DNA from 2 places in the Endozoicomonas sp. Z74 genome. Region 1 is predicted to be linked to the other one. Evidence: predicted binding sites of a transcription regulator. Region 1 holds the regulator's gene; the other holds the start of a gene.

Region 1 (3,786 bases):
GAAGCTTGCACAGCAAAACCAGCAGGTATTGACCAAGCTTGATCAGATAGTTGAAGCCTCGGCACCTAAAAAGGGTGTTGGATCAATGCTGGCCAATATTGTTAGTTACTTTGTTGGTTGATTGGTCTAGTTGTTTCATTGAGTGTCTGCATGCTAAATCATGCGGCTCTTAGAATACTGACCTAGGTAAAAAGCCCCCACTTCAGTACTGGATTGTTGTGGGGGTTTTGCTTTGCTGTTCCCAATGCTCATGCTGGGGCAGCGGTCAAGTATTGATACAGCGCCTGCGCATCTTCAGTCGCTCGCAACTCCCCAAGCAATGACTCTGATTGAAAACGCTCCGCCAGAGCCCTGAGAATATCCAGGTGCTCCTGGTTCTCCCCTTCCGGTACAATCAGGGCAAAGACCAGATCCACTGGTTTCCGGTCCACCGCATCATAATCCACTGGCTCATCCAGCCGCATAAACAACCCGATGGGTTCCGGGCAGGCTTTGCAGCGGCAGTGGGGGATGGCAATACCATTGCCCAGGCCTGTGGTGCCCAGTCGCTCCCGGGCAATCAGTGCCTCAAACAGCTCCTTGGCATTGATGGCAGGCACTTCGCTGCTGATGCGTTCGGCAATAAATTCAAGGATTTTTTTCTTGCTGACCCCGTGCACACCGTGAAAGGTGCGCCCGGGAGTAAGGATGTGATTAATGATCATACACTCTTTATTGAAGAGACCGGATAGTGGGGCTGGTCAGACGACAAGATTCGGGTCGCTTCGGGGCGTCTTGGATTAAAGCCGCCCACTGGCTCCCTGCATCCGACCCAGCGTTTTTTCCTTGTGCTTGACCAGCTGCCGGTCAAGCCTGTCCGACAATTGGTCAATGGCGGCGTACATGTCTTCATTCTCTGCGGTGGCGTTGATATCGGCTCCACGGGTATGCAGAACCGCTTCTGCCTTGTGGACCAGCTTCTCTACACTCAGAGTCACCTGTACATTGGTGATATTGTCAAAGTGGGCGCCCAGACGTTCCAGTTTCTTGGCGACGTAGTCGTGCAGAGCTTCTGTTACCTCGACATGATGTCCACTGATGTTGACTTGCATGTAACGCTCTCCTGATCCCATTTCCAGATGTTTACCAGTGCGCGGGATTTTCGTACTGGCTGTATTATGGATTTTAACACTCTCCCTGCTGCTTGCGATGCCCTGGGGCAAAAAAACATCAGGGCACCAGTTGCTTTCGCTCATTAGAGGGTGGCAGGTTCATGGATTCGCGGTATTTGGCGATGGTCCGTCTGGCCACTTTTATCCCCTGTTCTCCCAGCAGGCTGGCAATTTTATTATCGCTCAAGGGTTTACGGGTATTTTCTTCCGCAATCAGCTTTCGAATATGGGCCCGGATGGCCGTTGATGAACACTCTCCTCCGGATGCCGTACTGACATGGCTGGAGAAAAAGTACTTCAGTTCATAGACCCCACGAGGGGTGTGCATGTATTTCTGGGTGGTCACCCGGGAGATCGTAGACTCATGCATGCCAACGGCTTCGGCGATATCGGCCAGTACCAGAGGCTTCATGGCCTCGTCACCGTGTTCCAGAAAGTCCTGCTGGTAAGCGATGATCTGACTGGCCACTTTCATCAGAGTTTCATTCCGGCTCTGAAGGTTTTTCAGGAACCATCGGGCTTCCTGAAGATGGTTTTTCATGAAGACGTTATCACGACTGCTGTTGGCCCGCTGTACCATGGAGGCGTAATTGTTGTTGATGCGCAGTTTAGGCAGAGCGTCGGAGTTCAGTTCCACCACCCAGCGGTTTTTTTCCTTGCGCACGGATATGTCAGGGACCACATACTCTGCCTCGGAAGGATCGATTACGTTGCCGGGCTTGGGCGTCAGACTCTGGATCAGGCCAAGCGCCTCGCGCAGCTGATCTTCCTTGAGCTTGGTTTTGCGCATGATCTGAGCATAATCTCTGGCCCCCAGGGCTTCAAGATGCTGCTGAATCAGTTTTTCGGCATTCTGGTAATGGGGGGTATCGTCTGGCAGTTGCTGCAGCTGAACCAGCAGGCACTCTTTCAGATCACTGCTGGCGCAGCCAATGGGGTCAAACTGCTGAATGCGGTGCTGAAGCACCTTCAGTTCTTCCAGGTCCAGTTCTTCCAGCTGGCTCTGCAGGGAGACATAGAGTTCATCCATGCTGCAGGTTAGATAGCCATCGGGATTGACCGCTTCGATAATGGCCAGGCCCAGCAGACGGTCCCGGTCGCTCATCGGGGCCATATCCAGCTGCCATTGAAGATGATCCTGAAGGGATTCCACGGTTTTGGAGCGGGAGAGGGGGTCGTATTCATCATCGCCACTGGCGGCAGGCAGGCTGGAATACACCTCGTCCCAGGCTGAGTCGACGGGCAGCTCGTTGGGAATGTTGTCTGCCCATTCCGCCATTTCCTGGGGCTGAGGCTCGATGGTGGTTTCGCTCAGATCCACCAGCTCTTCCTTGCCTCCGGAATCCGCTGCGTTGTCTGCTGTTGCGTCGGCAGCGGAATCACTGGCCTGGTTATCCTCTGCTTCCAGCATGGGATTGGATTCCAGGGCTTCCTGGATTTCATGCTGAAGGTCCAGCGTGGATAGTTGTAGCAGCCGGATGGCCTGCTGCAGCTGGGGAGTCATGGTCAGCTGCTGGCCCATCTTGAGCTGTAAAGAAGGCTTCATAGGGCAACCGTATACCTTTACTTCGTTGTCCGCTGGAGACCGTAACACCTTTTCGCCTGATTCAGCAGTCCAGTCCCAATGACTGTCAGTCAGCTTATTCAGACCGCCGGTGTCTGGTCAGTATTAGCACGGATGCTTTTGCGACCACTCTCCATGTGTGGCTGATTATAAACCCATAGTCAGGCCCGAAAAAAGTTGTATGAGCAAAAATAGAGATAAAAAAGTGTCATGAATACCCTGTTTTGGAGAGAAGACCTCAGGGAAGTTTCCGCCCGGATAACAGCGATGGGTTCTTCCTGCAGGGCGCTATCAGCGCTATCCACGGCGGAAATGAGAGTTACCCCGATAGCTTTTTTTTAAGTTGAGGCAATAACCCATTGGATTGATTTCGATCAATTACAAACGATAGTCCAAAAAATAGCCTGCCCGTCAATTTAAGATGATGGGAATCCCATGGATATTTTAATCGTTATACCAATTGTGGCGCTGGTGGTGTATGCCATCGTGAAAAATTTTAGTGCCTCGGCCTCTCTTGCCCTTGCGGGCATTGTTCTCCTGAGCGCTGCTGCTCTTATGGGGATCAAGGACATTCTGCCGGCAGACAAGGCAACCGGGTTTATGCCTTTTGATCTGTTTCAGCTGATGAACACGGTGTTCAGTTATCGGATGGCCAGTCTTGGCCTGACGATTATGGCCTGTGGGGGCTTTGCCACTTATATGTCACACATTGGTGCCTCAGAAGCGCTGGTTCGCCTTGCGGTCAAGCCGATCAGCCGTTTCCGGTCTCCTTATGTAGTGCTGGCTCTGTGCTATCTGCTCAGTGTCGTATTGCAGATGTTTGTCACCTCTGCCACCGGGCTGGGTTTGCTGCTGATGGTCACTCTATATCCGGTGTTGAGAAACATTGGTCTGAGCCCAGCTTCTGCCGTTGCTGTGATTGCCTCTCCTGCAGCGTTTGAAATCGGTGTGACCCAGGTGAATGCGAACTTTGCCGCCAGTCAGTCCGGACTGGATATTACCGAGTACTTCCTGGGATACCAGGCCTGGGTGACGGTACCTATGGCTTTGCTGGCTGCGGCACTGCACTTT
Region 2 (3,786 bases), on a different contig from region 1:
AGCCATGGCAGAAAAAGAGATCCCAACCATGCACAACCCAAGAAATGGAATAACGAGCGGTGCAATCATACTACCAGGATAAAACTGAATTCAAATGTTCCCCATACTAGCACAGCTAAGCTTCCATCTATGGGTAAGACCAGGCACATTGTAGATATTACCTGGTCAGATCAGATCCTCAGGCTACATCAATCATGGTGACACTGCCATCGGGCATCACTTCAGCCATCTGGCCTTTGGGCTCTTCCATTAACAGCAGGGCCAGAAAACCCAGTGCGGCAGTGGCGGCGATGACCATGAAAAAGGTCTGGTAATCCACCAGGGAAAGCACCGTGAGATAGAAGACAGCCCCCACATTACCATAGGCTCCGGTCATACCGGCAATCTGTCCGGTCAGCCTTCGCTTGATCAGGGGGACCACTGCAAATACGGCTCCTTCGCCAGCCTGAACAAAGAAGGAACAGGTCATGGCGGCAATAACAGCCATCACCAGGGGCCAGCTGGAATCGATAACGCTCATCACCAGGTAACCCACGGCCAACCCTGCGGTCATGATCAATAAGGTGGATTTTCGGCCAAAGCGGTCACTGATCAGGCCGCCACCGGGGCGGGACATCAGGTTCATAAAGGCATAGGCAGAGGCCACCAGGCCCGCCATCACCGGATCCAGTTGGAAGGTGTCGGCAAAAAAGAGGGGCAGCATGGACACCACGGCGAGCTCTGAGCCAAAAGTGGCAAAGTACAGCACATTCAAAACCGCAACCTGTTTGAACTTATACTGATGAATCGCCGGAACCGGGGTTGAGAAGATTTCTTTGTTGACCTGCCACACTTTCCAGCAGTCAAAGGCATACAGTAATACCAGGCTCAAGTAGATTGCGTTGACGACACCGCCAGACAACATGCTGACGCCATTGGGGGACAGCTTCCAGGCCAGCAGGGCCAGGGCCGCATACATGGGAATTTTCATCAGCAATAACAGAAAGAAGTCGTTTTTTGACGTGACTTCCATGGCTCCGATATTTTTTGGGCGGAAGTAAGTAGAGCCTTTAGGGGTGTCGGTGACATTGAAGAAGTAGATAACGCTATAACCCAGTGAAAGAAGGCCTGTTACGCCTACGGCGTAGCGCCAGCCATCTTCTCCGCCAAAGAGCAGCGCCAGACCGGGCAGGCTCATGGCCGCGGCGGCAGAACCGAAGTTGCCCCAGCCACCGTAGATGCCTTCAGCGGTTCCCAGCTGGCGGGCGGGGAACCACTCGGACACCATGCGGATGCCGATCACAAAACCGGCACCAATGGTTCCCAGCAGAAAACGGGCGATGGCCGCCTGGGTGAAGTTATCGGCCAGGGCATACATAAAGCAGGGAATGCTGCAGAGGGCCAGAAGGGCTGAGTAGGTTCTGCGGGGGCCAAACCGGTCTGTGAGCATGCCAATCAATACCCGGGCAGGAATGGTTAACGCCACATTCAGAATCAGCAATGTCTTTAATTGCTCCCGGGTCAGCCCCAGGGAGTCGGCAATAGCCAGAGCCAGTGGGGCATGGTTGAACCAGACCACAAAGCTGATAAAAAACGCAATCCAGGAAAGGTGCAGAATTTTGGTTTTCCCATTAAATGAGAGCAGGTTGAAACGGTCGGGGTTATTCATAACGGCCTATGAGTCGCTTTTTATTAGTGAACGAGAGTTTAAGCGCTTTTCAAAAGAGGGATAGCAAAGATCAGGCCAGGTGGAAAACGGTAGCGTTGCCGTTTAAAAGAAAATAAATTGCACCAAAATAACACGGGCTAAAATGCGACTGTCTTTTTTTGGTGCGCTCTTCGGGCTGGCATCTGTCAATTAACGGCCTTATTCATCCTTTTTACCTTTAACGGTTATACGTATTGGGTTGGCATAACACCTGCTAACAACACCTGCCAAGAGTACGGCATAAGAGTGGGTACTCAACTTAATGCATTGATCTTCCAGAAAGAAGGATGGGCCGGAATGAGCAGGAAACCAACCCTGGTAGTCGTCGGTAACGGTATGGTAGGCCACAGCTTTATGGAGAAGCTGGTGGCTGCAGGTGGACTGGAGCAATACCAGGTGGTTGTTTTTGGTGAGGAGTGCCGGCCTGCTTATGACCGGGTTCATCTTTCCGAGTATTTCAGTGGCCGTACGGCGGATGAGCTTTCCATGGTACCCGACGGCTTTTATCAGCAGCAGGGAATTGACCTGATTCTCAATGAGAAGGTCGTGGCCATTGACCGGGAAAATCAGCAATTAACCACGGATAAAAAAAGAACGGTTGATTATCAGCGACTGGTGCTGGCCACGGGCTCCTATCCTTTTGTGCCACCCGTTCCGGGACATGAAAGAGAGAATTGTTTTGTCTATCGCACCATTGAAGACCTGGAGGCGATTACCGCTGCGGCCCAAAACAGTAAAGCAGGGGCCGTTGTCGGTGGAGGTCTGCTCGGTCTGGAAGCTGCCAAGGCATTAAAAGATCTGGGGCTTGAAACCCATGTGGTTGAATTCGCCCCCCGGCTGATGGCCGTTCAGGTGGATGATGGCGGTGGGGCCATGCTCCGGAAAAAAATAGAAGCCCTGGGCGTGCAGATTCATACCGGGAAAAATACCCGGTTAATTACCGATGGCGAAGAAGCGGTTCATCAGATGCAGTTTGCTGACGGTGAGGTGCTCAATACCGATATTATTCTGTTTTCCGCCGGTATCCGACCCAGAGATGAACTGGCCAGACAATCCGGACTGTCGGTTGGGGAGCGTGGCGGCATAGAGATCAACAATTATTGCCAGACGTCGGATGCCGCTATTTATGCCATTGGAGAGTGTGCTTTGTGGCAAAACCGGATATTTGGCCTGGTGGCTCCGGGTTATCAAATGGCTCAGGTGGCTGTGGACCATTTAACCGGTGTCGTTGACACTGAGTTTACCGGCGCGGATATGAGTACCAAGCTGAAACTGATGGGAGTCGATGTGGCGAGCATCGGGGATGCCCATGGTCATACCGGGGGATCACTCAGCTATCAGTTTATCGATGAAGAGCATCAGGTGTATAAAAAACTGGTGGTGTCCAAAACCAAAAAGAAGGTGTTGGGTGCAGTCCTGGTAGGGGAGGCAGAAGACTATGGCACACTGCTGCAGATGATGCTCAATGGCATCGCTCCGCCAGACAACCCCTCTGAATTGATTTTGCCTTTAACCGAAGGCTCATCCTCTTCAGGGCTAGGGGTGGCGGCGCTGCCGGACACTGCACAGATCTGTTCCTGTTTTAATGTCAGCAAAGGCGACCTGGTGGGGGCTGTGGCCGGTGGGTGCCAGGACATTGCCTCACTGAAGGCTGAAACCAGTGCCGGAACAGGCTGCGGGGGGTGTGCCCAGCTGGTGAAGCAAGTGCTCGATCATGAGCTCACCCAGTTGGGGGTGGAAGTCAAAAAAGACATCTGTGAACACTTCCCACACTCCCGTCAGGAACTCTATCACCTGGTTCGGGTTGGGAAGTTGCGCTCTTTTGATGAGGTGGTGGAGAAGCACGGTCGGGGCATGGGGTGTGATATCTGTAAACCCACCATTGGCTCGATTCTGGCGTCCTGCTGGAATGATTACATCCTCAAGTCAGAACACGCCCCCTTGCAGGATACCAACGACTACTTCCTTGGCAATCTGCAAAAAGACGGCACTTACTCAATTGTGCCCAGGGTGCCGGGGGGCGAAATCACGCCAGATAAACTCATTGTTATTGGTGAAGTGGCGAAAGAATTTAACCTTTATACCAAAATCACCGGTGG

What was found. The regulator sigma-54, encoded in region 1, starts transcription at its own class of promoters, with help from an activator protein. The targets are predictions, from matches to a motif close to TGGCACNNNNNTTGCTNT.
Region 2: a site for sigma-54 is predicted at 1,888-1,905, ahead of nirB (nitrite reductase large subunit NirB). Genes of this name have one in related genera too.

The regions. Positions count from the first base shown of each region.
Region 1 covers NZ_JBLYZI010000032.1:11,128-14,913, forward strand. Annotated here, with positions in the region: gene ACNRUY_RS11365 (F0F1 ATP synthase subunit B family protein) at 1-121, shown strand, start outside; gene ptsN (PTS IIA-like nitrogen regulatory protein PtsN) at 249-704, opposite strand; gene hpf (ribosome hibernation-promoting factor, HPF/YfiA family) at 780-1,091, opposite strand; gene ACNRUY_RS11380 (RNA polymerase factor sigma-54) at 1,210-2,697, opposite strand; gene dcuC (C4-dicarboxylate transporter DcuC) at 3,151-3,786, shown strand, end outside.
Region 2 covers NZ_JBLYZI010000044.1:23,586-27,371, reverse strand. Annotated here, with positions in the region: gene ACNRUY_RS13890 (hypothetical protein) at 1-69, opposite strand, end outside; gene ACNRUY_RS13885 (NarK family nitrate/nitrite MFS transporter) at 179-1,648, opposite strand; gene nirB (nitrite reductase large subunit NirB) at 1,985-3,786, shown strand, end outside.